DNA from 3 places in the Pseudomonas sp. R4-15 genome. Region 2 is predicted to be linked to each of the others. Evidence: riboswitches for the same ligand, from Rfam matches in the RefSeq annotation. Region 2 holds a riboswitch; each other region holds the start of a gene.
What was found. A riboswitch is a leader RNA that binds a small molecule or an ion and turns the genes downstream of it on or off. The one in region 2 is predicted to bind cobalamin.
Positions count from the first base shown of each region.

Region 1: it holds a riboswitch for cobalamin, as region 2 does, so the genes downstream of both, cobO (cob(I)yrinic acid a,c-diamide adenosyltransferase) here and ACYRGX_RS00240 (TonB-dependent receptor domain-containing protein) in region 2, are expected to answer to the same signal.
Region 3: it holds a riboswitch for cobalamin, as region 2 does, so the genes downstream of both, btuB (TonB-dependent vitamin B12 receptor) here and ACYRGX_RS00240 (TonB-dependent receptor domain-containing protein) in region 2, are expected to answer to the same signal.

Region 1 covers NZ_CM147293.1:2,609,217-2,618,785, forward strand. Annotated here, with positions in the region: gene ACYRGX_RS12435 (response regulator) at 1-246, shown strand, start outside; gene ACYRGX_RS12440 (DUF6685 family protein) at 216-899, opposite strand; gene ACYRGX_RS12445 (DUF2835 domain-containing protein) at 1,166-1,384, shown strand; gene ACYRGX_RS12450 (quinone-dependent dihydroorotate dehydrogenase) at 1,434-2,471, shown strand; gene rmf (ribosome modulation factor) at 2,561-2,776, opposite strand; gene rlmKL (bifunctional 23S rRNA (guanine(2069)-N(7))-methyltransferase RlmK/23S rRNA (guanine(2445)-N(2))-methyltransferase RlmL) at 3,134-5,338, shown strand; gene ACYRGX_RS12465 (hypothetical protein) at 5,338-5,613, shown strand; gene ACYRGX_RS12470 (CbtA family protein) at 5,878-6,579, opposite strand; gene ACYRGX_RS12475 (CbtB domain-containing protein) at 6,593-6,778, opposite strand; cobalamin riboswitch at 6,868-7,066, opposite strand; cobalamin riboswitch at 7,133-7,328, shown strand; gene cobO (cob(I)yrinic acid a,c-diamide adenosyltransferase) at 7,466-8,074, shown strand; gene ACYRGX_RS12485 (ABC transporter substrate-binding protein) at 8,074-8,880, shown strand; gene ACYRGX_RS12490 (FecCD family ABC transporter permease) at 8,877-9,569, shown strand, end outside.
Region 2 covers NZ_CM147293.1:50,740-60,308, forward strand. Annotated here, with positions in the region: gene ACYRGX_RS00235 (methyl-accepting chemotaxis protein) at 1,408-2,052, shown strand; cobalamin riboswitch at 2,249-2,462, shown strand; gene ACYRGX_RS00240 (TonB-dependent receptor domain-containing protein) at 2,559-4,418, shown strand; gene ACYRGX_RS00245 (AI-2E family transporter) at 4,491-5,498, opposite strand; gene ACYRGX_RS00250 (cobalamin-binding protein) at 5,571-6,380, opposite strand; gene ACYRGX_RS00255 (MFS transporter) at 6,377-6,793, opposite strand; gene ribA (GTP cyclohydrolase II) at 6,790-7,404, opposite strand; gene ACYRGX_RS00265 (substrate-binding periplasmic protein) at 7,761-8,474, opposite strand; gene ACYRGX_RS00270 (phosphatidylglycerophosphatase A family protein) at 8,471-8,971, opposite strand; gene thiL (thiamine-phosphate kinase) at 8,968-9,569, opposite strand, start outside.
Region 3 covers NZ_CM147293.1:3,363,623-3,373,191, forward strand. Annotated here, with positions in the region: gene ACYRGX_RS16000 (cobyric acid synthase) at 1-293, opposite strand, end outside; gene cobD (threonine-phosphate decarboxylase CobD) at 281-1,276, opposite strand; gene cbiB (adenosylcobinamide-phosphate synthase CbiB) at 1,269-2,189, opposite strand; gene bluB (5,6-dimethylbenzimidazole synthase) at 2,186-2,857, opposite strand; gene ACYRGX_RS16020 (cobyrinate a,c-diamide synthase) at 2,854-4,146, opposite strand; gene ACYRGX_RS16025 (hypothetical protein) at 4,143-4,715, opposite strand; gene btuB (TonB-dependent vitamin B12 receptor) at 4,729-6,600, opposite strand; cobalamin riboswitch at 6,715-6,938, opposite strand; gene ACYRGX_RS16035 (metallophosphoesterase family protein) at 7,108-7,965, shown strand; gene ACYRGX_RS16040 (chloride channel protein) at 8,078-9,442, shown strand; one part of gene ACYRGX_RS16045 (IS3 family transposase) at 9,549-9,569, shown strand, end outside.

The DNA.
Region 1 (9,569 bases), 2.1 Mb from region 2:
CTTCTACTGGCCGATTTCGCCATGCCCGGAATGAATGGGGCCGAGTTGGCGCGCCGCGCCTGCCAGCGTTTCCCGCAACTGCCCGTGTTGTTCATCACCGGTTACGCCGAACTCGGCGGCCTGCAGGTGGGGGAATCGCACATCGTGCAGAAGCCTTTCAGCGACGAGGAGCTGGCGCACAAGGTCGCCCTGGCGTTGCAGGGGGCGGCGGGCCCTCAGGGTCTTTGCGAAAGCGCGGCGAGGTGAGCCATCAGGTCCGCCGCGCCACCGGCCTGTAGTTCCTGCGCGAGCGTCCGTGCCGTCGTGCTTTGCTGCGCGAGCAGCAACAGCGTCCAGTCCTGCCCCTCCAGCGTGAGGCTCGCATAGTCGTTGCCCAGCGCGAGCAGTCGCCGTGCCAGCGCGGGTTGTCGCATTGCCTCACGGGGGAGCGCCAGCGCGCGGAAGGCGTGTGCCAGTTCGGCCAGGGCGAGAGGAACCAGTCGATAGCGCTGCAGGCGCGCCTGCAGTGGAATGCTGAGGCCGCGACGGCGTGCGTAGACCACCAGCGATGCGGCAGCCTGGACGTCATGGGCGGCCCAATAACGCTGGCCGGGACGCCAATCGGCCTGGCGCAGGTCGGTGCGAGTGTCCTCGGAGCGAGGCGGTAGCGCACGCCCCAGCGCGCAGAGAAAGTCGCGGTAGCCGATCAGTCGCTGCGCTCGGCAGGCTGGACTGTCGGCGTACTGCTGCAGGTTGTCGTGGCTCTCCGAGTCGCCGGGCTTGCCGCACAGTCCATCGACACGGCGCAGGTCCAGTCGCTCGTCGCTACGGGTGCATTCCACCAGGGCGCGCAGCAGGCTCAGTGCCTGGGACTTGGTGCGGGGGCAGGGGCCCGCGAGGGTATTCACGGGTAGCGACACCAAGGCTTCCAGGGGGAGTCCGTCTTCCCACCACAGGCTCGCGCGGTGTGACAGCAGCTCGCCCGGGGCCGCTACGAACGGGGCTGGATGGTCATCGGAGCCCTGGCGAGGGAATTTGCGCCGGATTGCCATGTTGCGGACCGCACGTTGAGTAAGGGAAAGTCGCGAATGGTCGCACCGAATGCTTTTTAGTATCGTGCGTTGACGCGCAGCATGGCATTGACCTGCCTCAGAACTCGGCGCGTGAACCTGCCGGTGGAGAAAGCATGCCCCTGATCATCGATATCGCCCTGCCGGCGTCGCGCCTGGAAGCGGTCTATCGTGGACAGGCCAACCGCGTGATGCTGCGCGCTCGCGATGGCCGCCGGGTCAGTTTGCCGGCTTATCACTTGCGGCCGTTCATCGATCATCGTGGGGTGTATGGCTGTTTCGAACTGGAATGCTCGCCCGCTGGCGAGTTGCTGGCGTTGCGTCGCCTCGCCTGAGGCGCACGGGTATAATCGCCGGTTCATTCCTCGCCGAAGCGCTCGCCCAATGTACGAACAGGCCCGCCAACTGCTTTTCAGACTTTCTCCGGAAACCGCCCACGAGCTGACCCTGGACCTGCTCGGTGCCGCCGGGCGGCTGGGGCTGACGCGCCTGTGCAAGGCGCCGGCGCGGTTGCCGGTGAAGGTCATGGGCCTGGCGTTCGACAACCCGGTCGGGCTGGCAGCGGGCCTGGACAAGAATGGTGATGCCATCGACGGTCTGGCCGCCCTGGGTTTCGGTTTTCTCGAAATCGGCACCGTCACCCCACGGCCTCAACCGGGCAATCCCAAGCCGCGTCTGTTCCGCTTGCCCGATGGCGAGGCGATCATCAACCGCATGGGCTTCAACAACCAGGGCGTCGAGCACTTGGTCGAGCGCGTGCGCGCTGCGCGTTACCGGGGCGTGCTGGGGATCAATATCGGCAAGAACTTCGACACCCCGGTGGAGCGCGCGGTGGATGACTACCTGATCGGCCTGGAGCGCGTCTATGCGTTAGCCAGTTACGTGACGGTCAACCTCAGCTCGCCGAATACGCCCGGGCTGCGTAGTCTGCAGTTCGGCGACGCGCTGCGCGAATTGCTCGCAGCCCTGGCACGGCGTCGCGAGCAACTGGCTATCGAGCACGGCCGGCAGGTACCGATCGCGGTGAAGATCGCCCCGGACATGACCGACGAAGAGATTGCCCAGGTCGCCGGTGTTCTGCGCGATTCAGGCATGGATGCGGTAATCGCGACCAACACCACGCTGTCGCGCGAGGCGGTCGAAGGGCTGCAGTATGCCGACGAGGCGGGCGGGCTGTCCGGCGCGCCTCTGCGCGAACGGGCCACCGAAGTGGTGCGGGTACTGGCGGGGGAGCTGTCCGGTAGTCTGCCGATCATCGCGGTGGGGGGCATCACCCGTGGCGCCCACGCGGCCGAGAAGATCGCCGCAGGTGCGAGCCTGGTTCAGGTCTACAGTGGATTCATCTATCGTGGCCCGAGGCTGATCCGCGAGTCGGTGGATGCGATCGCGGCGCTGGGGGTGGCTGCCAAGCCGCAGGCCTGAGGTGTAGGGGCTCCCTCGGGAGCCCCTGGGCCGTTGGCCCGCCGCCCGGATGAGGCGGCTTGGAATAAGGAGTCGTGATCCGGGCGTTGTCAGCCGGCCGCGCGCAACTCGTTCAGGCGATGGATACCGGCGGTACCGGTATAGCCATCCCAATGGTCACCGCGACCTTCGCGCCAACCATTGATCCAGGCCTGCCGGGTGGACGCCTGGGTAAAAGGACAGAGGTCACGGGATTTGCCATGAATGCCGTGCTGGTAACCGCGCATGAATGCTCGTTCCACCGGATCACGCTTGAGTCTCTTCATAGGGTGTTGCCCTCAGTTATTGACTGTAATTCCCGATGGCCCTTGGGCCTGGCAGAAGGTCTGCCTTCGAAACACCGCTGCCGGCGTGGCGATGTCTCTGCCGATGGACATTGCGTCCCCGGTGAAGTTTTTCTAACCAATGTAAGAGGCGAGTGGAACGATCTTTTTGTCATAAGCAGGTAACGAAGACTCGTTCTCAACGGATAAGTAGCGATGCAGGGCGCTCTAAGGGCGCGGATGGCCCCGGGCCAGTTGGCGATGGCCGACGGACGGTGAGTCTGGCGCTGGGCAAAGCAGCGGCGCTGTGTCACATCATGCAATTCATTTTTCGCGGCGCTGCCGCCGCCAGGTAACCCGATGTCCGAATTACACGAGCTGGTCCTCACCTGTCCCAAGAGCCTCGAGTCGCTATTGCTCGACGAAGCGAGCGTGCTCGGCCTGCAGGAGGGGCGTGCGCAGGTCGCGGTGGTACGCGGCCAGGCCGACCTGGAAAGCGCTTATCGCCTGTGCCTCTGGTCGCGTCTGGCGAACCGCGTCCTGCTGGTCCTTGCGCGCTTTCCGGTGAGTGGAGCGCAGAGCCTCTACGACGGCGTGCATAGCGTCGACTGGAGCGAACATCTGGACGCCGGCGGCAGCCTCGCGGTGGAGTTCAGCGGCCAGGGTAGCGGCATCGACAACACCCACTTCGGCGCCCTGAAGGTCAAGGACGCGGTGGTCGACCAGTTGCGCGAGCGCTTCGGCAAGCGGCCCTCGGTGGACCGGGAGAACCCTGACGTGCGCATCCATCTGCGCCTGGAGCGCGGTGAGGCCACCGTGTCTCTGGATCTCTCCGGCCACAGCCTGCACCAGCGGGGCTATCGTCTGCAGCAGGGCGCGGCGCCGCTCAAGGAGAACCTCGCCGCGGCGATCCTGATTCGCGCCGGCTGGCCGCAGTTGGCCAAGCAGGGCCATGCGCTGGCCGACCCGATGTGCGGCGTCGGCACCTTCCTGGTCGAGGCCGGGATGATTGCCGCCGACATCGCTCCCAACCTAAAGCGCCAGCGCTGGGGCTTTTCCGCCTGGCTGGGGCACGTTCCGGCACTCTGGCAGCGCCTGCACCAGGAGGCCGAGCAGCGGGCCCGCGAAGGACTGGCGCAGACGCCGCTGTGGATTCGCGGTTACGAGGCCGACCCGCGACTGATCCAGCCGGCACGCAACAACATCGAGCGCGCCGGCCTGGACGGCTGGATACGTGTCTACCAGGGCGAACTGGCGACCTTCGAGCCGCATCCGGACCAGGAGCAGCCGGGACTGTTGGTGTGCAACCCGCCCTACGGCGAGCGCCTGGGCGACGAGGCGAGCCTGCTCTACCTCTACCAGCACCTGGGCGAGCGCCTGCGCCAGGCCTGTGTCGGCTGGCAGGCGGCGGTGTTCACCGGCGCGCCGGAGCTGGGCAAGCGCATGGGCCTGCGCAGCCATAAGCAATACGCGCTGTTCAACGGCGCGCTGCCATGCAAGCTGCTGCTGTTCCGCGTCGAACCGGAGCAGTTCGTCACCGCCCGTGCCGAGACGCCGAGCAATGCGCGGATGATCGGCGGCAAGCTGGTGGAGCGTCCGCCGGCGATACGCAGCGAACCGCCGCGCCTGTCCGAAGGCGGGCAGATGTTCGCCAACCGGTTGCAGAAGAACCTCAAGGCGCTGGGCAAGTGGGCGCGCAAGGAGAACGTGCAGTGTTATCGACTGTACGATGCCGACATGCCCGAATACGCACTGGCGGTGGACCTCTACGGCGATTGGGTGCACGTGCAGGAATACGCCGCCCCGCGCTCCATCGATCCGGAGAAGGCCCAGGCGCGCCTGCTCGACGCCCTCGCGGCGATTCCCCAGGCGCTGGAGATTCCCGCCGAGCGGGTGGTGGTCAAGCGCCGCGAACGTCAGGCCGGCAAGCGCCAGTACGAGCGTCAGGGCGACGCCGGGCGCTTCATGGAAGTGCGCGAAGGCGATGTGCGCCTGCTGGTCAACCTCACCGACTACCTGGACACCGGGCTGTTCCTCGACCACCGGCCGATGCGCCTGCGCATTGCCCGCGAAGCCGCCGGCAAGCGCTTTCTCAACCTGTTCTGCTACACCGCCACGGTCACCGTGCATGCGGCCAAGGGCGGTGCCCGCAGCACCACCAGCGTCGACCTGTCGAAGACCTATCTGGATTGGGGGCGGCGCAACCTGGCGCTCAACGGCTTCTCCGACAAGCACCGCCTGGAGCAGGGCGACGTGATGGCCTGGCTGGAAGCCGACCGAGGCGAGTACGAGCTGATCTTCATCGACCCGCCGACCTTCTCCAACTCCAAGCGCATGGAGGGCGTGTTCGACGTGCAGCGCGACCAGGTCCGCCTGATCGACCTGGCCATGGCGCGCCTGGCCAAGGGCGGAGTGCTGTACTTCTCCAACAACTTCCGGCGCTTCGAGCTGGATGCGGACCTGAGCGCGCGCTACGCCATCGAGGACATCAGCGCGCAGACGCTGGACCCGGACTTCGCACGTAATCCGAAGATCCACCGCTGCTGGCGCATCACGGCGCGCTGATGTTCGAGGTGTGCCGCGGGGTGTTGCTGGGCGACCCGCCGGTGGTGGCGCGCCTGCGTGCGGCGGGTTTCGCCTGCGAGGCCGGCAACTGGGCCTTTCGCTTGCCCGCGCTGCATGCCTGGCTGGCGCCTCCGGAGAACTACCGTGACTGGCGCCGCGCGCTCTACGCCGGGGACCTCAACGCCCGGCTGCGGGAGCTGGGCGGTGAGGTGGTCATCGCCGAAGCGGCTGCGCGAGTCGACGAGACCCTTTACATGTTGAGGCGGATCGCCTAGGGCCTGTTCCCGTTTCATTCGCGAACCGCGTTGTCGCCAGAAATGGCCTGCGGTTAGGCGCAGGACGCAGCCAATGGCCACTCCCTTGGCAAGTCCTGCAACGACAGCGCAGGTCATTTCTGGCACAACCCTACCGGCCGGCACCTGTTTTGGCGCGATACGGCGTTACTCGTCTTGGACTTACCCCGGTAAGCCCTGCGACTTGCGCCTTGTCTCGCGCCAAAACAGGTGCCGGCGCGGCCGTGAATGAAACGGGAACAGGCCCTAGCCGCGCAGCGAGGCGGACTCGCGACGGAAGAACCCGGCGCACAGCCAGCCCAGGGCGGCCCAGAACAGCGCGTTGGTGACCAGCGAGGCGTAGATGAACTCCTGCGCCAGGGCTTCCGGCGCCAGGCTTTCGTGGACCTCGGGGTGCGGCGCGCCGATCAGGTGGGGCAGCGGCAACAGCAGCAGGCCCAGCAGCTTCAGCGCCCAGTGACGGGCGAACACCAGCAGCGCGAGGCCGACGGCGGTCGCGCTGGCCGCGCCGATCCACCAGTACTGACGCAATTCCAGCGCCGCGGCGGCGGTGCCGGGGACCTCCGGCGGCAGTCCGAGGGAGGGCGCCAGGCTGAACACCGCGAAGCCCGCCAGTCCCCACAGCAGTCCCTGCCAGGTGTGCGCCGGATGGCGCAGGGTGAACAGGCCGGCAAGCATCAGCGCGAAGCCAACCGCCACCACCAGGTTGGCCAGTGCGGTGAAGGCCGTACGCGAAACGCCATCCTCCGGCGCCCAGGCTTCGTGGTCATGCGAGTGAGTGGGTGTGCCTGCTTCGTGCTCATGTGCCTGCTCGGCAGGGGCGCCGGCGCTCTCGTAGGTCTCAGCCTGGAGAATCAGCGGGGTCACCCAAAAGCTCTGCAGCAGCGTCAGCAGCAGGGCCGCCAGCAAGCCCGAAAAGCCCGCGGCGCGCGCGATACGTGTGATCATCGTCGACACCCCGTCAGTGGCACGGGAACGCCGCGCTGTGGCGCGCGTCGTGGGTGGCGTTGTGCACGATCTCCAGGTGGGAGAAGCCGGCGAACCAGATCAACGCGCAGCCGAGCAGCAGGCTGCCCGCGGCAACGGCGATGCGTTGGGATAGGGGAAGGGCGGCGCTGGCGCCGTGGCTCAGGGTTGCGTTGTTCATATCGGGCCCTCTTGGGATACCAAAGGAGGGGTGCGCACGTACGGCGATGCCCAAGGCCCGCGCCGACGCATCCGCCCACCGCGGTCGTCTTGGTTGATGTATTCCAGGCCGGTCTCCGGGCTTGCAGGGCACGATGGATGCAGCCTTCCCATGCCGTGGCACAGTGGCGCAATTGCGGACCATCACCTGCTTACCGTTGCGGGGGCAGCGCCGGAATCGTGCATTCGCACTCACCGGACTTCCCGTTTCACCCCGCTCTCGCGGGACACCTGAAGCGGCGGGAAAGGTGCCAGCATGGCGGCTCGGCGTCAACGTGTCGGGGTGAAGATTGCCGGGCAGGGCGCAACCGGCTACCCTGCGCGGCGACGAACAGGTGCCCCGCGAGAGCGGGGTGAAACGGGAAGTCCGGTGACCCCGCAAGACGGGTAGTCCGGCGCAGCCCCCGCTGCTGTAAGCCTGACGTTGTCGCACGAGCCACTGAAGATGCTTCGGGAAGGCGCGGCAACGGTTGAAGGCGAGCCAGAAGACCGGCCCGTTCGCCCGCACATCAAGGTGCGCCCCGGGGTGTGGGCGAGCGCCGAAGCGCCGGTCGCATCGCGAGTGGCGCATTCGTTTTCTGTGGCCTTCGGCCGCAGCGCTCCCGTTCCGGCCGCATCGACAGACTGTCCAGGCTGCCGGAGCCCCTCCATGATCGACGAACAGAAGAAGCAGAACCACGCCGAGCGCATGAAGCGCAAGAAGGCCGTGGTGGATGCGGGCATCGAGCGCGCGCAGATCGAGCGCGGCGTCTTCGTGCTGATCACCGGCAACGGCAAGGGCAAGAGCACGTCCGGCTTCGGCACCCTCTACCGCGCCCTGGGCCACGGCCACCGCTGCGGCGTGGTGCAGTTCATCAAGGGTACCCAGGCCTCCGGCGAAGTCATCTTCCTGCAGCAGAACCTGCCCCAGGTGACCTACCACGCCATGGCCACCGGCTTCACCTGGAACACCCAGAACTGGGATGCCGACAAGGCCGCCGCCGACCAGGCGTGGGCCTGTGCCGAGGCCATGCTCGCCGACCCGGCGCTGAATCTGGTGCTGCTCGACGAGTTGACCTACATGCTCAAGTACAACTACCTGGACAGCGAGCGGGTGCTGGCGGCGATTCGCAATCGTCCGGCGCACCAGCACGTGATCGTCACCGGCCGCGCCGCACGGCCGGAGCTGGTTGAGCTGGCGGATACCGTGAGTGAAATCCGCGACGTCAAGCACGCCTTCGGCGCCGGTGTGAAAGGTCAGGCCGGCCTGGATTTCTGATGCGTCTGCTTGCGCTGCTCCTCGTGCTTTGCGCCTGCCAGGTGCAGGCCGCATTGCCGAGCCTGGTTTCCACCAATCTCTGCGCCGACCAACTGGCGCTGAGCCTGGCGGCGCCCGGACAATTGCTCTCGGTGTCCCGGCAGAGCCAGGACCCGGCCCGTTCCCGTTGGGCGCGGCAGGCACGCCAGTTGCCCGGCAACAGCGCCAGCCTGGAGGAGGTGCTGGCACTGCATCCGGACATCGTCATCGCCTCGCGGCGTTGGCTGGCGCATAACGGGGGTGAGCTGCTGCGGCGCAACGGCATTCGTGTGGTCACGCCCAGTTATCCGGTCAGTTGGCCGCAGATTCTCGCCAGCACTCGCGAGTTCGCCACGCAGATCGATCGCTCGGAGGCGGGCGAAGCGCTCGCCGAGGACGTCGAGCGGCGTTTGCAACGCCTGGGGCAGCGCGGTCACGCACCGCGGCTGTTGTACCTGCGCACCAACGGCGGCAGTGCCGGGCGCGAGACCTACGTCGACACGCTGTTCGCCGCCCTTGGCGCGCGTAACGCGCAGCGGGTGCGGGGTTGGGGAACGGTCTCCCTGGAGGCGTTGCTCGAGGACCCGCCGGACGCCTTCGTCCTTGCCGACATGCCTGGCGACCAGGGCCTGGCGCGCTCGGCCTATTCGCGCCACCCGCTGTTCCAGGCGTTGCTCGAGCAGCGGCCCGCGGTGCGCCTGCCAGGCAACCACTGGGGATGCAGTGATTGGCAACTCATCGACAGCGCCGAACAGCTCTCGGCGGCGCTGCAGGCGGTGAACCTGTGAGCCGCTGGCTGAATCCGGCCCTGCTCGTGCTGCTGGCGCTGTTGGCGCTGTTGGCGCTGGCTTCGCTGCGCGTCGGTCCGGTGCCGCTTGCCACCGGCGAGGTGGCGAGCGCGCTGCTGGCCGCGCCGGTGGAAACGGGCGACCTGTCGCGTCCCGCAGTGCGCCAGCAGTTGATCGTGCAGCAGGTGCGCCTGCCGAGGGTGCTGCTGGCGATCCTCGTCGGTCTCTCGCTGGGTTGCGCCGGCGCGGCGCTGCAGGGTCTGTTGCGCAATCCGCTGGCCGAGCCGGGGCTGCTGGGCGTCAGTTCCAGCGCCAGTCTCGGCGCGGTGCTCTGTCTCTACTACGGGCTGGCCGGGGTCAGCGCCTGGATGCTGCCGCTGACGGCGATGGGCGCGGCGGCCCTGGCCACGCTGGCGCTGTACCTGCTGGCGCGCCGACGCGGTGGCAACCTGACGCTGATCCTCGCCGGCATCGCGCTGTCCTCGCTGGCCGGCGCGGCGACCTCGCTGGCCATCAGTCTGGCACCGACGCCGAGCGACATGCAGGACATCGTGCTCTGGCTGATGGGCTCGCTGGCCGACCGCAGCTTCGCCGACCTGCGCCTGAGCACACCGTTCATTCTGCTGGGCGTCGGGCTGCTGCTGGCCTGTGGACGCGGGCTGGACGCCCTCGGCCTGGGCGAGGACGAG
Region 2 (9,569 bases):
GCACGTATCGAGAAGACCTTCGAAGGCCTGGTGCAGACCCGCACCCGCTTGCTGATTAGCTGGGCCAAGCAGCACTGGCAGCAACTCGGCCAACTCAGTCAGCATGTCGCCAGCCAGTGGCCAGATGTCGACGAGCGCTGGCTGATGACGATCCAAGCGAATCTGCCGGAAGTCTCCGAGTTATTCGTGGTCGCCGCCGATAGCGCGATCCTCGCGTCCAGCCGTCCCGGCCGAAAGGGGCAGATACATGAGGCAAGGGCACTGGCCCAAGGGCTGCGCGACAAATTCCTCCAGGGTCCCTACTGCGATCCGCTCACCGAACGCTTCGGCGCCACCCGCTCGCGCTTCCATGATGCCGTGACGCTGATGTTCCACCAGCCTGTCCAAGTCGCCGGACAGGCCGCAGGCTGCCTCTGTGCCCGCATACCCAATGACGTACTCAGTGACCTGATCCAACGTGAGGCTGGGCACGTCTACCCGGATTCCGGCGACAACTACCTGTTCATGGTCAAGGCGGTCTTCGATCCGAGCATCGCCCAGGGTACCGCGCTGTCTCGCTCACGCTTCGAGGACGACACATTCAGCGGCGGCGAAAACCTCAAGCAAGGCGTAAGCACCGCCTTCGGCAGCGTCCGGGTACAACGCCAGACCGAGTTCGAACTGCGCTTCACAAACCCGGCGACAGGAGAATTGCACCCAGGCGTGCGCGAAACCATCCACCGCGGGCATAACCTCTTCGTGCTCTATCCGGGCTATCCGGACTATCGCCACATTCCAGTGGTCGGCGCGGGCACCACCTTGCAATTGCCCGGCTCCCCGGACACCTGGGGGATGATGTGCGAAGGCGATTTGGCCGAGGTCTATCGCCCGCGCAGCAGCAACTATCGTCTACTGCGCAGCCTGCTAATTCATCTCGCCGTGGTCGCCGCCGGCTACGCCGGGGGACGCTGGCTGGGGCTGACCCAGCCAGCGTTGGATGCACTTGCCGGAGGACTCGCGCTGGGCGCCATGGGCAGCTTCTGGGCGCTCAGCCTGCGGCCACTCTCACGCCAACTGCAACAGCTATGCGATTTTTTCCTGGACACCGCCGAGTGCGGTGCTCCGCTTTCCAGCCGGCTCTCGGCGGAGCACTTCCGCGCTGACGAAAGTGGAGAGCTCGCGCGCTGGGTGAACAGCTTCGTCGACAAGCTCGACACCACCATGAACAGCATCAAGACCGCTGGAAATGCGCTCAGCCGTACATCCAGCGAACTCGGCCTGGCGTCTGCCCAGGCCAGCCGTTGCGCCCAGGACCAGCGCACTGCAGCCGGTATCACCGCCGAAGCCACCGATGGGGTAAGTCGTAGCATCGGCGAGATGAGCGAACACATGCTCGACAGCACCAGCGCTTCGCAGCGCACCCTGGCCATGGCCCGAGAAGGCGCTGCGCAGGTGACCCGAACCACCACCGAGATCGGCCAATTAGCCAAGCAGGTCCAGAGTGCCTGGGAAAAGGTCTCCGGGCTCAACAGCCAAGCCCAGTCGGTAAGCAACCTGAGCAATTCGATCCGCGGCATCGCTGAACAAACCAATCTGCTGGCCCTCAACGCCGCCATCGAGGCCGCGCGGGCCGGCGACTCCGGGCGCGGCTTCGCGGTGGTCGCCGACGAGGTGCGCAAACTCGCCCGAAATACCACCGAGGCGACCCAAGCGATCGCCAGCAGCCTGGCCGAGATCATCGCGCAGATCGCCCAGGCGGCCGAATCCATGGAGGCCTGCCAGCGCAGCGCCGGCGGCAGTGTGGAGCAGGCACAGGAGGCCGATCGCACGCTGCATCTGATCCAACAGGAAGTCGCCGCGATGCAGCGTCGCATCGAGCAGGTCAGTCAGACGATGCACGAACAGCACGCCCAGGCGCAGGCCGCCAACCAGCAGGCGCAGACCATCACCCAAGGCGCCATCCAGAGCACCAGCGCGGCACAGGAAGCACGCAGTGCAACGCTGGTGCTGGAACAACTGGTGCTGGACCTGCACAAAGCCGCCGCCAACCTGGGTGAAAGCCAGGCGGTCTGAGCCAGCGGACGCTCACAACCCCCGAGCCTTCACTCGGTGTCCAGATAGGGCGACTCGAGTGGCGCTGGCGCGAGGGACAGCGCCCATCCCGCCAAGGGAGATAGCGAATCACCGAACCGCTACATGAGCGTCGTTCAGGCGCCCAGCTCAGGGGTTTCGCTTGCCTGCATCGCACAGTGCCATTAAGGTGCGCGCGATATCTGTTTGCCATCCTGGTGCGCGTGCCCCGCACGCGTGAAACGGGAAGCCGGTGAGCCCCAGGGCAATTCCGGCGCTGCCCCCGCAACGGTAATCGACGTCGGTCCATTCCCCTGGGCCCACGGCTGCTCCAACGCCACTGTGCCGATCGGCATGGGAAGGCGAGCCGCCGAGTCGAAAGCCCGGAGACCGGCCAGGATGGACGCTACCAGGTGCTGCGGAGGGCCGCACCGTCGAGCACGGGTGCCCGTCGTCCGCCGTTCGCTATCTGCCCTCCTCGAAGCCTTCTTTCGCCTTTGAGGACGTCCATGAAACTCACTCCCCTGGCGCTGGCGATCAGCCTGCTGCCGACCCTGCCCGCCACCGCCGAAGAGGTCTCGCGCGAGGACGCGCTCAAGCTCGACGCGCTACTGATCACCGCCGACCGCAGCGTGGAAGAACGCGCGCAGAGCAGCGCGGCGAGCAGCGTGTTCACCCGCGCCGATATCGAGCGGCTGCAACCGACCGACGTGCTCGACCTGCTGCGCCATGCCCCGGGCGTGAGCATCACCCGCAACGGCGGCCCGGGCAGCCTCTCGGGCCTGTTCATCCGCGGCACCAGCAGCGCCCAGGCGCTGGTACTGGTGGATGGCGTGCGCATCGCCGGCGCCTCCAGCGGCCTCACCTCGCTGGAATACCTGAACCTCGACCAGATCGAGCGCGTGGAAGTGGTACGCGGCGGCCGCTCGGCGCTCTACGGTGCCGACGCCGTCGGCGGCGTGGTGCAGATATTCACCCGCCGCGGCGAGGCGGGCCTGAGCCCGCGCGTGCACTTCGGCATTGGCAGCCACGGCACCTTCGAGCGCAGCCTGGGCCTCTCCGGCGGTGACGCGCAGACCCGTTTCGACCTCGGCGCGTCCCTCGATGAAAGCGATGGCACGCAGCGCACGGACCTGCCCGGCAGCGAGGACAGCGCTTACCGCAACAAAGCCTTCAACCTGAGCCTGTCGCATCGCTTCAGCGACAGCCTGCAGGCCGGCGTGAACCTGCTGCGCCAGACTGGCAAGGCGGAATATGACAACACTGACTACCCGACCACCCCCGCCGATACAGACTTCGAGCTGTCGAGCGCCAGCGCCTTCCTCGACGCCCGGCTCAGCCATTACTGGAGCAGCCGGCTCGAACTCGGCCATGCCGAAGACCGGCAAACGTCAAATGCGTCCTATGGCATGTCCCTCTACAACACCTATCGGGATCAGGCGTCCTGGCTCAACACCCTCAGTCTCAGCGAGACTCAACAGCTTCAGTTAGGTGTCGACTGGTACGAGGACGAGCTGCATAGCGCTCCGGATTTCGCGCAGGACTCACGCTGGAACCATGGGGTCTTCATTCAACATCGCCTGGAAGCCGAACGCTTCGCCACCGAAGTAGGGGCGCGCTACGACGATAACCAAGCGTACGGCGGCCACACCAGTTGGAATGCCGCTGTCACTTACCACCTGGATGACACCAACGATCTCATTGCCTCCTACAACGAGGCATTTCGCGCCCCTAACTTCAATGACCTCTATGATCAGTACGGCAACGGCAACCCGGACCTGAATCCCGAGAAGGCGCGCACCCAAGAGCTGCAATGGCGTAGTCAGCTGACAACCGAGACACGTCTGGAGCTCTCGGCCTACCACACCGTTATCGACGACGCGATCGTTGGCTACCCATCGGTCAACGTGGACAAAGCGCGTATCCAAGGCCTGGAAACCAGCCTTTTCTATACGCTGCCCGGCTGGCAGGCCCAGGCGAGCTATTCACTGGTCGATGCACGTAACGCCAGTGGTGGTAGCAATGATGGCCAGCGTCTACCGCGCCGTCCGCAGAATACATTCAAGTTCGACCTGGACCGCCACTTCGGCGACTACAGCATCGGTGGAAGTTGGCAGTTGGTTGGCCATAGCTATAACGATGTGGCCAACGCGGAGGAAATCCCGGGCTACGGCGTGCTCGACCTGCGGGCCAGTTGGCTGGCGCGCAAGGACCTGCGCCTGGAATTGAAGATCGACAACCTGCTGGACCACGACTACTACCAGGCCACCGGCACGGCCTATGATGCGAGCTTCGCCAGCGTCCCCTTCCGCTACCAGGAACTGGGCCGCACCGCCCTGTTCGGCGTGACCTGGACCCCCGCGCTGTAACACGCGCCCCCGCAAGAACCACGAGGCCCGCATCAGCGGGCCTCGTGCGTTAGGGCTTGATACGCTGGAACCTCAGACCCAGCCCTGCACCTTCAGCTCGGTCTTCAGGTAGGCGTAGTAGACCGGCGCGGCCACCAGCCCCGGCAGGCCGAAGGCGGCCTCGAACACCAGCATCGCCAGCAACAGCTCCCAGGAGCGCGCGTTGATCTGGCCGCCGACGATGCGCGCGTTGAGGAAGTATTCGAGCTTGTGGATGAGCACCAGATAGCCCAGTGCGACCACCGCCACCCACAACGACACCGACAGCGCGACGATGCTGATCACCGTGTTGGAGATCAGGTTGCCGATCACCGGCAGCAGTCCGGCTATGAACGTCACCAGGATCAGCGTCTTGGTCAACGGCAGCTCGACACCCAGCAGAGGCAATACGCCAGCGAGGAACACTGCGGTGAAGGTGGTGTTGAGCAGGGAGATCTTGATTTGCGCGAAGACGATGTTGCGGAAGGCACGGGCGAAGTGCGTCACCCGCACCAGCAGTTCCGCGGCCAGCGGACGCAGGGTTTCCGGCGCGGGAACCCGCTGCAATGCCACCACCGCACCAAGGATCATGCCGATCAGTACGGTGACGAACAGGTGCACCGCGCCCTTGCCGACCAATTGCAACTCCGCCACGTGTCCGCGCAACCAGTCGTGCAGCAGTTGGCGGATATCGTCGACGTTCGCCGGCAGGTAGCTGACCAGCGATTCGGGCAATTGCTCACGGGCACGATCGATCAGGTCCATCGCCCGGGCGAACAGCTGCCCCGGGTTGTTGACCTCGTGCAGCACGAAGGAAAACGCGCCTGCGAAAGCCAGCCCGAGCACCAGGATAATCACCACGCTGAGCAGCCCCACCGCCAGCAGGCGGCCCATATGCCCGGCGAAGAGGCGTTGCAACGGCGGCGTGAGGCTGTTCACCAGCTCATGCACGAGGAGCCCGGCGAGCAGGCTGGGCAACAGTTGCAGGGGAAGCGCCAACAGCAGGGCGACGATCACGATCAGCGCGCTGGCGAGGACGAAACGGTAGGACGGCGGGGACATGTGCAAGAGAACGACTGGACGGGAAGCTCAATCTGCCACCAGCGCCGGCACAATGCCAGTGACATGAAGCAGCTAATCCGCGGGGCGGGCCTCGGAGAGACGCTCGCAGAGCCGTTCGGTCGCCTTCAACATCTGAAAACTGGGGCGTTCCAGGCCCTTGTCCGGCACCGCCAGCAATTGCTTAAGACGCACCGCGCTGAGTTGCGGCCAGGCCTGCCAGGGCTCCAGTTCGGCGCCGCTGCCGGCGAGTATGACCTCGGGGTCCGCCGCCAGCACCGCCTCGACCGAGACCTGCGGCGCCGGCAGGGTCAGCGCAGCGAACAGGTTGCGCGCGCCACACACCTCCAGCGCACGGCTGATGATCTGTCCGCCGCCAATGGTGTACAGCGGCTGGTGCCAGACCTGGTAGAAGACCCGCAGCGGGCGCGCCCTTGCGTAGCGCTCGCGCAGCCGCGCCATGCCCTGCTCGAAGCGCTGGCGCAGGTCTTCGCCCTGCTCGGCGTGGCCAACCCGCGCACCGATCAGCGCGAAGCTCTCGGCCAGTTGTTGCAGGTCATGGGGCTCGACCACCAGCAACGGGATGCCCAGTTCTTCGAGCTGCGCGCGCTGGGCCGCCGGCAGGCTACCCGGCCAGAGCAGCACCAGGTCCGGCTTCGACGCCAGCAGGCGTTCCATGTTGAGTTGCCCGAGGTGCCCGACGGACGGCACCCGGGCCAGCGCGGCGGGACGCTCGCCGCCATCGAGCACACCGACCAGGCGGTCGCTGGCATCCAGTTCGAGCATGATCTCCGAGAGCGAGGGCGCCAGGCTGACCACCCGCTGCGCGGCCAGCGCCGGCAATCCCAGGAAAAGGCACAGCAGGCCGGTCGCGAAGGACCTCAGCACAATTGGCGCGGCAACCGGTAGAGCCACAACAGCAGCACGCTGCTGGCCCAGAGCAGCATCAGCGGTACGCTTTCCAGACCGCAGAACAGGCCGACCACAGCGAGCCAGGCGGGCAGCCCGGCAACCAGCAGCGCACGCCGCCAGACCCGCGCCATCTGTGCCCAGGCCTCGGCTTCGCCGGCGCCATCACGCTCACGCGCCACGCTGAATAGCGCCCGCTTGTAGTGGCGAAAGGCGCGCAGGGTAGGAAACAGACTGGCCAGACCGAGCAGGAACACCGCCATCGGCAATTGCTCCGGCACCTGCGGCGCCTCCACCAGCCACGCCAACAGCGGCAGCGGCGCCAGCACCGCCAGGCCCAGCAGCCACCACTGCCACAACAGCGCGGCGCGGGTCGCGGCGCGATTCACGCCGAGGTCTCGTTCTGGTGCACCTGACCGAGCAGGTGGCCGAGCTTGCCGGCCTTGGTCGACAGGTACTTGGCATTGTGCGGGTTGAGCCCGGTCTGCAATGGACGGCGTTCGGCAACGCGAATGCCGAAGCCCTGCAGCGCCTTGATCTTGCGCGGGTTGTTGGTCATCAGGCGGATCGAGTGGATGCCCAGGTGTTCGAGCATCGGCAGGCAGATCGCGTAGTCACGCTGGTCGGCACCGAAGCCCAGCCGCTCGTTGGCCTCGACGGTATCGGCACCCTGGTCCTGCAGCTCGTAGGCACGGATCTTGTTCAGAAGGCCGATGCCACGACCTTCCTGACGCAGGTAGAGAATCACGCCACGACCTTCTTCGGAGATGGCCCGCATCGCCGCCTCGAGCTGGAAGCCGCAATCACAGCGCAGGCTGAACAGCGCATCGCCGGTCAGACACTCCGAATGCAGACGACCGAGCACCGGCTCGCCATCGGCCACGTCACCCAGGGTGAGCGCCACGTGCTCCTTGCCGGTCTCCTCCTCGAGGAATCCGTGCATCTCGAAGATGCCGAACGGCGTAGGCAGTTTGGAGGAGGCAACGAAAACGACGGACACCGTTCAGGCTCCAGGGTAGGGACAGGGGCGACATTGTAGCGCCACCGCTGTCGCTGAGTCAGCGAAAAGGCGCCTAAGGCCTGTTCCCGTTTCATTCACGGCCGCGCCGGCGCCTGTTTTGCCGCGAGACAAGGCGCGAGTCGCAGGACTTACCGGGGTAAGTCCAAGACGAGTAACGCCGTATCGCGGCAAAACAGGCACCGGCCCTGTGGGTTGTGCCAGAAATGGCCTGCGCTGTCGTTGCAGGACTTGCCAAGGGAATAACCATTGGCTGCGTCCTGCGCCTAACCGCAGGCCATTTCTGGCGACAACGCGGCTCGCGAATGAAACGAGAACAGGCCCTAGGGCGGCGACGTTCAGAGATAGGGATAATCCTGCTGCCAGCGGGCGAAGATCTCGCGCAACGCACCGCTGCGTACCAACTCGTCCATGCGCTCATCGTAAAGCGTGCGCAAAGCACGCCCGCGGGCACTGTCATGGAAGGCGAGATACAGCGGCAGGTGAAGGAGATCGAGCACCTGGAAGCGCTTCGGGTCCTCGGCCTGCTTCAGCACTTCCGCCACCTCGTCATCGTCGTCGAGGTAGAAATCCGCATAGCCGTGTTCGAGCATGTCGATGATCCCGTTGCGGCTTCGCACCTCACGGTACTGCAGCGGTCCGGGAAGGTACTGTTGGAATCCGTAGCCGCGCATCCACACCAGGCGGAATTTGGCCAGGCCATCGAGGCTGGGCACCGGCAGACTGGCCAGGCCGAGCGCCTGAATCGAATCGACATCATAGTGCCAGCGCGGATAGAGCGCTTCCGGCTGCTCGGCGGCGTAGGCGCCCAACCAGGCATCGGCGTTGCCGCGCTGCACCAAACCGCTGGCGCGCGTGTAAGGTACGCTGACGATCTTCAGGCTCACCCCGGCGGGCTCGAACACTTCGCGCAGCAGATCCCAGGCCAGCCCGCTGCCATCCGCCTCGCTGTAGCGCTCCCAGGCTTCGCTGGCGACGACGATCTCGCGGGGGGCGGCGACGGTTTGCAGCGTCGCGACCAGTCCCAGCAGCAATGGCAGCAGCGATTTCACGCCAGGCCCCAGGCGAAGGCCTGCAGCAGCCCCCAGGCGCAGATACCTGCCAGCACATCGTCGAGCATGATGCCCAGGCCACCCTCCAGGTGCCGGTCCAGCCAGCCGATTGGCCAGGGCTTGAGGATGTCCAGCAGGCGGAACAGCACGAACCCGAGCAACACCCAGCCCAAACCGGTCGGCGCCAGCCAGAAGGTGATCCAGATGCCGACGAACTCGTCCCAGACGATGCCTTCGTGGTCATGCACACCCAGCTCGCGGGCGACCCGGCCACACAGCCAGATGCCGAACAGGCTGGCGGCGACGAGCAGCGCGAGGTAGCTCCAGGCCGGCAGCAACTGCAAAGCCGGGAGGAACCCCAGCGCCAGCAGCGAACCCCAGGTACCGGGCGCCTTCGGCAAGGTGCCGCTGCCCAGGCCAAAGGCGAGAAAGTGCCAGGGATCGCGCCAGACACTGACGGGCACGGAGGAACTGACGGACTCGACGGGATCGCTCATGAAGGACTTCCGAAATGCTGATAACCACGGCCCGGCACGCGCAGCGCCTGACCATCGGGGCCTGACACATGCACGCCTTCGCCGTGGACGACACGCCCGATGACGCAGACCTCGGCGAACACCTCGCACACGGCCTGCAGATGTCGCTCGTCCAGGGTGAACAACAGACGATAGTCATCACCGCCGCAGAGGGCCAATGCCGCGGCCGCATCGCCCTGCACCTCGCGCAGCGCCGTGGACAGCGGGAGGCGCTCACGCTCGATCCGCAGAGCGACCCCGGACGCCTCGGCGATATGCCCGGCGTCGGCGAGCAGGCCGTCGGAGATGTCCAGCGCGGCGCCGGCACGACCGCGCAAGGCCAGGCCGAGGGCGAACTGCGGCGGCGGCGCCCAGTAGTGGGCGAGCAACGCCTCCGCATGCGGCCCCGCCGCGTCCTGCTCACCGAGCACCAACGGCAAGGCCCCGGCCGCATCGCCGAGGCTGCCGCCGACGCAGAGCAGTTCGCCGGCGCGGGCACCGTCGCGGCGCAACGCGGCTCCCGCCGGCAGCCGGCCAAAAACGGTCAGGGTCAGGCTCAGGGGCCCGCGTGTGGTGTCAC
Region 3 (9,569 bases), 1.3 Mb from region 2:
ATGTTGCCCACCGCCTGACCGTGGATGATCACCTGAGCGCCGATGTCGCTGTTGGGCTTGAGCAGCACCGGGTTCATGTCGATGTGCGGCGCCAGCCCGCAGGCCTGAGCCTGTACCGCCTGGGCGCGACCGATCTCGCCGCCCTCGGCGGTCACCGCCGAGTTCAGCGCCATGTTCTGCGGCTTGAAGGGCGCTACGCCAACGCCCTGGCGATGCAGCCAGCGGCACAGCGCGGTGACCAGGGTACTCTTGCCAGCATCCGAGGTGGTGCCCTGCACCATCAGCGTACCCATGCGTATTCCTCGCGACGGCTCAGAGCCTGGGCCAGGCGCTGCCAGCCCGCCTCGTCCGCCGGCAGACCAAAGCGCAGGGCGGTGGGTTGTTCGAACAGCCGTAGCAGCACGCCCTGACGCGCCAGCGCGGCGTGCCAGCGGGCCGCCGCGGGCGTGACCATATAGCGGAACAACGCGCAGCCGTGGCTTTCCAGACCTTCGCGGGCAAGCAGCGCGTGCAGCCGCTCCGAGGCCCGTGACAGGCGCTCGCGCTGCCGCTGCTGGGCCTCGCAATCCCTCAGGCAGACGCGCCCCAGTTCCCGCGCCGGGCCGCTGACCGTCCACGGACCCAGACGCTCGGCAAGCGCCGCGAGCAGCGCCGGCTCGGCCAGTACGAAGCCCAGGCGGGCGCCGGCCAGGCCGAAGAACTTGCCGAACGAGCGCAGTACGATCAGCCCCGGCGGACCGGTGTCACCGGCCAGGCTCTGCGCCGGCTCGACGTCCATGAACGCCTCGTCGACCAGCAGCCAGCCGCCGCGTGACGCCAGCCGCGCGTGCCAGTCGAGCAACCGGGTGCGTTCGAGCAGACGCCCGGTGGGGTTGTTCGGGTTCACCGCGACCAGCACGTCGAAGGCGTCCAGGCGAGCTTCCGCGCCCGCCTCGTCGAGCACTTCGACGGCATGCCCGGCGCCGCGCCAGGCCTGTTCGTGCTCGGCGTAGCAGGGCCCCAGCAGCGCCACCCGTGCGCGCTTGCGCAACGACGGCAACGCCTGGATCGCCGCCTGGGAGCCGGATACCGCCAGCAGCTCGGCACAGCCGTAGTAGTCGCGAGCGGCGGCCAGCAAGCCGTCGTCGTCTTCCGGCAGGCGACACCAGGCCTCCACGCTCAGATTCGGCAACGCCAGCGGCCAGGGCGCGATGCCGGTGGACAGGTCGAGCCAGTCCGCGCGGGGAATGCCGTAGTCACGAACCGCCCGACCGAGACGCCCACCGTGCTCAAGCATGCAGCAGTCCTCCGAGCAGCAGTACCAGCCACCAAAGCCCGACGCCCAGGTAGACCAGATTCAACGCGCGCTCGATGTCCCGCGCACGCGGCGCCGGGCCTTCGCCCAGCGGCGGACGGACGTGCAACTGGCCGTGATAGATCGCCGCGCCACCGAGACTGACACCCAGCGCACCGGCGCCGGCCGCCATCACCGGGCCGGCGTTGGGGCTGTCCCAGGCCGGCGCCTGGCGCCGCCAGCAACGCAGCGCCAGACGCGTCTGGCCGAGCAGCGCGTAGGTCAGCGCCACCAGCCGTGCCGGCAGGTAATTCAACAGGTCGTCGATGCGCGCGGCGGCCCAGCCGAAGCGCTCCAGACGCGGCGTTCGGTAGCCCCACATGGCATCCAGGGTGTTCGCCAGGCGATACAGCACCACGCCCGGCGCGCCGGCCACGGCGAACCAGAACAGCGCGGCGAACACCGCGTCGGAACCATTCTCCAGAACCGACTCGCTGGCCGCGCGCGCCACACCGTCCGCGTCCAGCGCGTGGGTATCGCGGCTGACCACCCGCCCCACGGCCGCCCGCGCCGCCGGCAGGTCGCCCAGTCGCAGTGCCTGGGCCACGGGGGTTGCGTGTTCGGCGAGGCTGCGCAGGCCAAGGGCCGCGTACAGCGCGACGATCTCCAGCAACGGGCCGATCCACGGCAGGCTGGACAGCCAGGCGGCCAGCGCCACCCAGGGCAGTACCGCCAGACACCAGGCGCTGACGCCATGACTGCGCCAGCCGCGCCCGGGCCCCTCGCCCTCGCCGTTGAAGCGTCGTTGCAGGGCATCCGCCCAGCGCCCGAAGAGCACCAGCGGGTGATGCCGGCGCGGCTCGCCTATCCAGGCATCCAGTGCCAGTGCCGCGGCGCAGGACAACCATAGACTCACGAGCGGCCGTCCTCGTCGCCCAGCGGCTGGCCCCAGCGATCCTCGTAGAGCAATTCCTGCAGAGGACGTGGCTGGCGCCAGCCCTGCCGTACCAGCATCGGCTCGTCGTAGAAGCTATCCACCGGGCCCAGGCAGAGCAGCGCCACCGGCTCGGCACCGTCGGGCAGCTCCAGCAGCTCGGCCAGCGCCTGGGGATCGAACAGCGAGACCCAGCCCATCCCAAGCCCTTCCGCGCGGGCTGCCAGCCAGAGGTTCTGGATGGCGCAGGAGAGCGAGGCGAGGTCCATTTGCGGCATCGTGCGCCGCCCGAAGACTTCCTTGTCGCGATCATCGCCCAGCGCCGCCACCAGCAGCTCGGCGCACTCCAGCACACCTTCCACCTTCAGCCGCAGGAAGCGCTCGCCCCGCGCACCGAGCGCTTCGGCGGTGCGCTGGCGCTCCCTCTCCACCAACTGGTGAATCAGCTCGCGACGGGCGCGACTGGCCACGCGGATGAAGCGCCAGGGCTGCATCAGGCCGACACTCGGCGCCTGGTGCGCCGCCTGCAGCAGTCGGTTGAGCGTCTCACGGGGAATTTCGCCACCGCTGAAATGGCGCATGTCGCGGCGTTCGGCGATGACCCGGTAGAGGGCGGCGCGCTCGGGGGCGCTGAAGGCGTGATCGTTCATGGTCTGAGCAACGCGGCGGCGGCCAAAGGCGCCGACGGCAGGTAGAAGTGAATGTAACTGGCGGTGGTACGGCCGATACGATAGACGGCCTCCGCCGTGGGACCACCGTTCGGACACTCGCCCAGCGCCAGCGGCGCCTGGGGCGTGTCCAGCAGCGAATGGTGGAAGCTGTGTCCGCGCAATCGACCTTCCGGCAGGCTGACCTGCTGCAGGCCGAGACCGGCCAGGCGCGGCTGCAGCCGCGCGCGGCCCGGTAGAATCCCGAGCATCGGCGCGACCTGGCCATCGCGGTCGGCCAGTTCATCGAGCAGATAGAGCAGTCCGCCGCACTCGGCGAGAATCGGCCGTCCGGCGGCGTGGTGCGCGCGGATCGCCTCGCGCAGCGCCGTGTTGTTTGCCAGGGTCGCCAGGTGCAGCTCGGGATAACCGCCGGGCAGGTAGAGGCTGTCCACCTCCGGCAGGCTTACGTCCGCCAGCGGCGAGAAGAACTGCAGCTGTGCGCCGAGCGTCTGCAACAGCTCCAGGTTGGCCGCGTAGAGAAAGCCCAGTGCGGCGTCCCGCGCCACGCCGATGCGCACCCCGGCCAGCACTTGGGGTAGCTCGTGCGCCTCGCTGGCGGCGAAGTCGACGCTCGGCGGCAGGCCGATGCCCTGCCCTTCGAGGGCGTCGGCGGCGGCTTCCAGGCGCGTCTCCAGATCGGCGATTTCCGCCGCCTGCACCAGGCCCAGGTGCCGCGAGGGCAGCGTCAACGCCGCATCGCGCGGCAACCCCGCGAGCCAAGGCAGGTGCGCCGGCATCGCCTCGCGCAGCAACTGCGCATGGCGCGCGCTGCCGACACGATTGGCGATCACCCCGGCGAAACGCAGGGTCGGGCGAAAGGCCGCCAGGCCCAGCGCCATGGCGGCAAAGGTCTGCGCCATGGCGCTGGCATCGATGACAGCGAGCACCGGCAGGCCGAATCGCTCGGCGAGGTCCGCCGCCGACGGCTGGCCGTCGTAGAGCCCCATCACCCCTTCGACGAGGATCAGGTCGGCCTCCCCGGCCGCGTCCCAGAGCAGGCGCCGGCACTGCGCCTCGCCGAGCAGCCAGAGGTCCAGGCTGTGCACCGGGGCGCCGCTGGCGCGTTCGAGCAGCATCGGATCGAGAAAATCAGGCCCGCACTTGAATACCCGCACGCGCTGGCCCTGGCGCCGATACAGGCGCGCCAGGGCGGCGGTGACGGTGGTCTTGCCCTGCCCCGAGGCGGGCGCCGCGACCAGCAGCGCCGGGCATCGGCGAGGGGTGTTCATCCCCGCGCCTCACGACGCTGCAGCGCCAGCAGTCCCAACGACAAGTGCAGGATCGCGGCGGCGACCAGGTACAGCACGAGGTTGCCGAGCTGGCGCGGGTAGTAACTGGCAATGCGCGCGACGAAGCCGGCCAAGTCCGCCTGGGGGTAATGTCCGGACAGGAAATAGAAACCGCCGCCGGAGATCAGGTAAGCGCACAACGCCGTGCAGCAGACCAACGCGGCCAACGCCAGCAGGTCACGCGCCTCGCCCTGGGCACGCTGGGCGAACAGGCGTCCCGCGCCCCACAGGCAGGCGTAGGCTGGCAGCAAGGCCCAGTACGCCGGCGACAGACACCAGTCCGTGATCTGCCCGCCGCGCAGCGCTGCCCAATCCAGCAACGAGGCCTCGACGAACAGCGCGGCGAAGCCCCAACCCGCACGCAGGTAGAGGCCGGCGAGGAAGAACACCGCCCAGGACGCACTGGGCAAGGCATCCAGGCTAGCGAAGTGCTGACCGCGGGTGACCGCCATCAGCACGGCGAGGGCCAGGCCGATCAGCAGACGTTGCTGCAGGGGGAGAACGGGCATCGTCGGGTCTCCGTCAGAGCGCCTGGTAGCGCAGGGTCAGGTAGAAGGCGCGACCGGGTTGTTCGTAGGTCTGCGCGGTTTCGTAGTCACGGTCGAACAGGTTGGCCAGACGCGCCTGCAGGCGCCACTCGGCATCGATGCGGTACTCGCCGCGCAGGTCCACCAGGGCGTAGCCGGGCATCCGTTCGTCGTCGGCATTGTCGTTGCCGTCGAAGCGCTGGCTGGCGGCGTAGAGGGTCGCGCCCACGCCGAAGGCCTCGCCCAGGTCGCGATCGGCGTCCAGGTTGAAGGTGCGCTTGGCGCGACGTGCCAATTGCTGGCCATGGTTCTCGCTGCTGCGATCCTGCGGGTCCATCAGCGTGGCGCTGGCCGCCAATTGCCAGCCGGCCCATTCGCCGCGGACCCTCGCCTCCAGGCCGCGAATGCGCGCGCGCTCGACGTTTTCCGGCCGCATCGGGCTGCTGCCGGCCCAGACGATCATGTCGTCGATCTGGTTCTCGAAGGCGTTCAGCTCCCACTCGCCCCAGCCGGCCAGCCCGCGCAGGCCCAGCTCGTAGCTGCGCGATTTCTCCGGAGAGAGATCGGGATTGCCGGCGGTAAAGGCGCTTTCGGGGTAGTAGAGGTCGTTGAACGAGGGCGCGCGGAACGCGGTGCCGTAGCTGGCGTTGAGCGTCAGGTCGTCACGCAGCGCGTAGCTCCAGCCGAGGTTGCCGGTGTCGTGCTCACCGAACGCCTGGTTGTCGTCATGGCGCACGCCCAGGGTCAGCCCGTGCCGGCCAAAGCGGCCCTGGTACTGCAGGTAGTAGCCACGGTTGTCACGCGAGTCCTCGGCGTAGTTGTCGCTGGTATCGATGCGATCACGCTGGAAGTCGAAGCCCGCGCTGAGCAACTGGTTCTCCGCCAGGCGGATATCGTTCTGCCAGCCGAAGGTGTCGCGGGAGGTATTGAAGCGCGAGTAGAAGTTGCCGGCGCGGTAGTTGTCGGCGCGATCCTCACTGTGTCCGCTCTGCAGCACCACCGTCCAGGACTGGAATACGGCGAAACGCGCGGAGCCGGAGATCACCTGCTGCTCCCCATCGGCATAGGGCTTGCGGGCGCTGGCGCTGGAGGAGCTGGGGTCGTACTCGCTGTGGGTGCTCGCCTGCAGCCAACTGCCTTCGAGCTGCAGGCCGTTGTCGAAGTGGTAGCCGCCACGCAGCGAGCCTGAGGTTTCCCGGTAGCCATCGGCGTCCGGCTCGTAGCTGCCCGGCGAGGACGCCCGGTAGGCGCGCGCATTGGTGCCGTCGGTTTCCTCGCTGCTCACGCCCAGGTCGAACCAGCCGCCGCCGTGCCGCGCGGAAACACCCGCGCTGCGGGTGTAGCTGGAGCGACTGCCCGCGCCGATCGACAGATAGGGTTTGAATCCCTCGCCGGAGCCCTTGCGGGTGAAGATCTGCAATACGCCGCCGAGCGCCTCGGCGCCGTACAGGCTCGAACGCGGCCCGCGCACCAGTTCGATACGCTCGATGCGCTCCACGGGAATGTCCTGCAGGGCCGCGGTGCCGGTGGTCGCGGAGCCGATCTTGACGCCGTCGACCAGCACCAGCAGTTGCTTGTCGCTGACCCCACGCAGGTACAGCGAGGTGCTGGTACCGCGCCCTCCGTTGCTGGCGAACTGCACGCCGGGCAGGCCGCGCAGCAACTGCGGCAGGCTCTGCGCCTGGCTGCGCTCGATGTCTTCGCGGGTCAGCACGCTGCTGGAGGCGACGTCGACCAGCGCCTGGTCGGTCCGCGTGGCGGTCACCACCTGTTCGGCCAGGGTCAGGGATGCGGCCAGGGCCGCGGGAGAAAAGCAGGATGCACCGACCAGCGCCCAGGCGATCGGCGAGAAACGTACAGGATTCAAGCGAGGTTCTCCGTCGTGCCACCCGCACGACTGTCAGTCATCGTGGGCAGACGGAGAAATGGACGCGAAACGGGACGGGCGCCGACGGCGCACTCCCCGCCGTGCCCGCCGCACTGCCATGAGCTGCGCCAGGCCGGTCTCCGGGCTCGCGAGCGACGGGCAATATCACCCGCCAGGACACGCACCTTCCCGTGCTTGCGCACAGTGGTCATCGCGTATCCGAGGCTCGCCTACCGTTGCGGGGGCAGCGCCGGAATGCTCCCGCGCAGCATGCGCGCGGAGGTCACCGGCTTCCCTGTTTCACCCTCGGGGCAGCGCCGGCACGAAGCTGGCGGATGCCCCGCCGACGTCATGCATCGGGCGGGCACCTGAGGCAGGCGGCAGGTTAGAGCGCGAGGCTTCGCGCGTCAACGACGGCGCTGTCGCGCCGTGGGGAATCTTTTTGCCAGCATGCGTTTCGAAACCTGCAGGACCCCAATTCGACAACGCCGCGGTATCCTCTGGCCTATGACGACCATCGTGCAGATCTCCGACACCCACTTCGGCACCGAACAGCCCGAGGTGGTCGCCGCCCTGGAAGCCCACGTGCGCGAGCGTCCGGCGCAATTGTTGGTGCTTTCGGGCGACATCACCCAACGTGCGCGCAACGGCCAGTTCGCCGCCGCCCGCGGGTTTCTCGACCGCCTGCAGGCCGACGGCATCGAACGTTCCCTGGTGATCCCCGGCAACCACGACATCCCGCTGTACAACCTGCTGGCGCGCTTCCTGCGGCCGTACGGCAACTACCGCCGGCATTTCGGCAAGAACCTCGAGCCGATCTACGAGGACGACTGCCTGCTGGCCATCGGCCTCAACACCACCCATCCCAAGCGCCACAAGGACGGATTGGTGAGCCGCGGCCAGGTGCGCCGGGTACGTCGCCTGCTCGAACGCGGCGACCCACGCAAAGTGCGCATGGTGATCGCGCACCAGCCGTTCGGCTCGATGGTGCCCAGCGATCTGAGCAACCTGCAACGCGGCGCCCTGGCGGCGCTGACCTGCTGGGCGGACGTCGGGCTGGACCTGGTGATGGGCGGGCACATCCATCTGCCCTACGTGTTGCCCCTGCGCAATCAGTACCCCAGCCTGAGCCATGACATCTGGACGGTACAGGCCGGCACCACCCTCTCCTCGCGGGTACGCGGCAGCGCGCCGAACTCCTTCAACCGGCTGTGCATCGAGCCGGGTGAAAACAAGCGCGCACGGGTCGAGCGCTGGGACTTCCAGCAGGGCCGCTTCGTCCTCGGCGCCCGCTTCGAATTGGGCTGGAAGGCAAGCGACGCGATGCTGGGCCTGGCACCCGTCCAGGCCCCTATCCCTTCCTAGGAGGGGTTGCGGAGGAGGAACGTCAACGCCGGCGCAAAGCCTTCGCGCATGCACGAGCGGGCAAAGAGGGTCATAATCGCCCACTTCGCTCTGTAACAATCCATTTCCGCCGATGTCCGAGCAACCCAGTCCATCGCCCCAACCGGCGCCCAGCCCCACGCCCGCCGCGAGCAAGCCTGGCCGCTTTCGCCGCCCACGTTGGCGGGAGTGGCGACAGCGCCTGGCCTTCTGGGTCGGGGCTCTGCTGGTGGGCCTCGCGGCCTTGGCCTTCGCTTGGCTGGCGGACGAATCCTTCGCGCTGTTCAAACGCATGCTCGGCGCCGCCAGTTGGTTGCCATTGCTCATCACCCCCGCGGGCTTCGCCCTGCTGGCCTGGGTCACCCATCGCTGGTTCGGCAACGCCAAGGGCAGCGGCATTCCCCAGGTGATCGCCGCCCTGGAAACGCCCTCGCTGCGCTTCCGTGCCCAGGTACTGGCGCTGCCGGTAGCGGCGATACGCATGCTCTTCACCCTCGGCGCGCTGCTGGTCGGCGGCTCGGTGGGCCGCGAAGGCCCGACGGTGCACGTGGGCGCCGCCATCATCTATGCCTTCGGCCGGCGCCTGGGGCTGCACGACCGCCGCACCATCGCCGGACTGATCCTCGCGGGCGGCGCGGCGGGGATCGCCGCGGCGTTCAATACGCCACTGGCCGGGATCGTCTTCGCCATCGAAGAGCTCAGCCGCACCTTTGAGCAGCGCTTCAGCGGCCTGGTGCTCACCGCGGTGCTGATCGGCGGCGCCGTGACCCTGGGCCTGATGGGCCACTACGCCTATTTCGGCAACATCGGCGGCAGTCTGCCGAGTGGCTGGGGCTGGAGCGAGGTACCGGCCTGCGCCCTGCTCGGCGGCGTGCTCGGCGGGTTCTACGTGAAGCTGGTGCTGCCGACCCAGGAGGGCTGGCTTGGACGCATGTGTCAGCTACGCGGGCGCTTCCCGGTACGCTTCGCCGCCGCCTGCGGCCTGCTGCTGGCGCTGCTCGGGCTGGCCTCGGGCAACCACGTATTCGGCACTGGCTACGAAGAGACCCGTGCGCTGCTGGAGGGCGAGCCGATGACCGATGCGAGCTTCCTGCTCTGGAAGTTCCTGGCCAACGTGGTGTCCTACCTGTCCGGCATCCCCGGCGGGCTGTTCTCGCCTTCGCTGAGCATCGGCGCGGCCTTCGCGCCGTTGCTCTCGCTACTGCCGGACGTGGACCCACGGACCTGCGCCCTACTGGGCATGGGCGCCTACCTCGCTGGCGTGACACGCTCGCCGCTGACCGCCACGGTAATCGTCCTGGAACTCTCCCATAGCCCCGACCTGCTGATTCCGATGCTGGCGGCCAGCGTCATGGCCTCGAGCATCTCTGGATGGATCGCCCCCGTCTCGCTGTATCACGCGTTAGCACGGCAGGTAATCGACAAGGTCGCACCGCGCAAGGATCAGGAGGGGCAGTAGACCTGCCCCCTCTCCCCAACCCCTCTCCCACAAGGGGCGAGGTGTAGTGGTCTACTAACCCCGGACACCTTTTTAGGCGAAGATGATCGCCAGACAGAGGTGTTTGATGAGCAGACCAAGACGTACC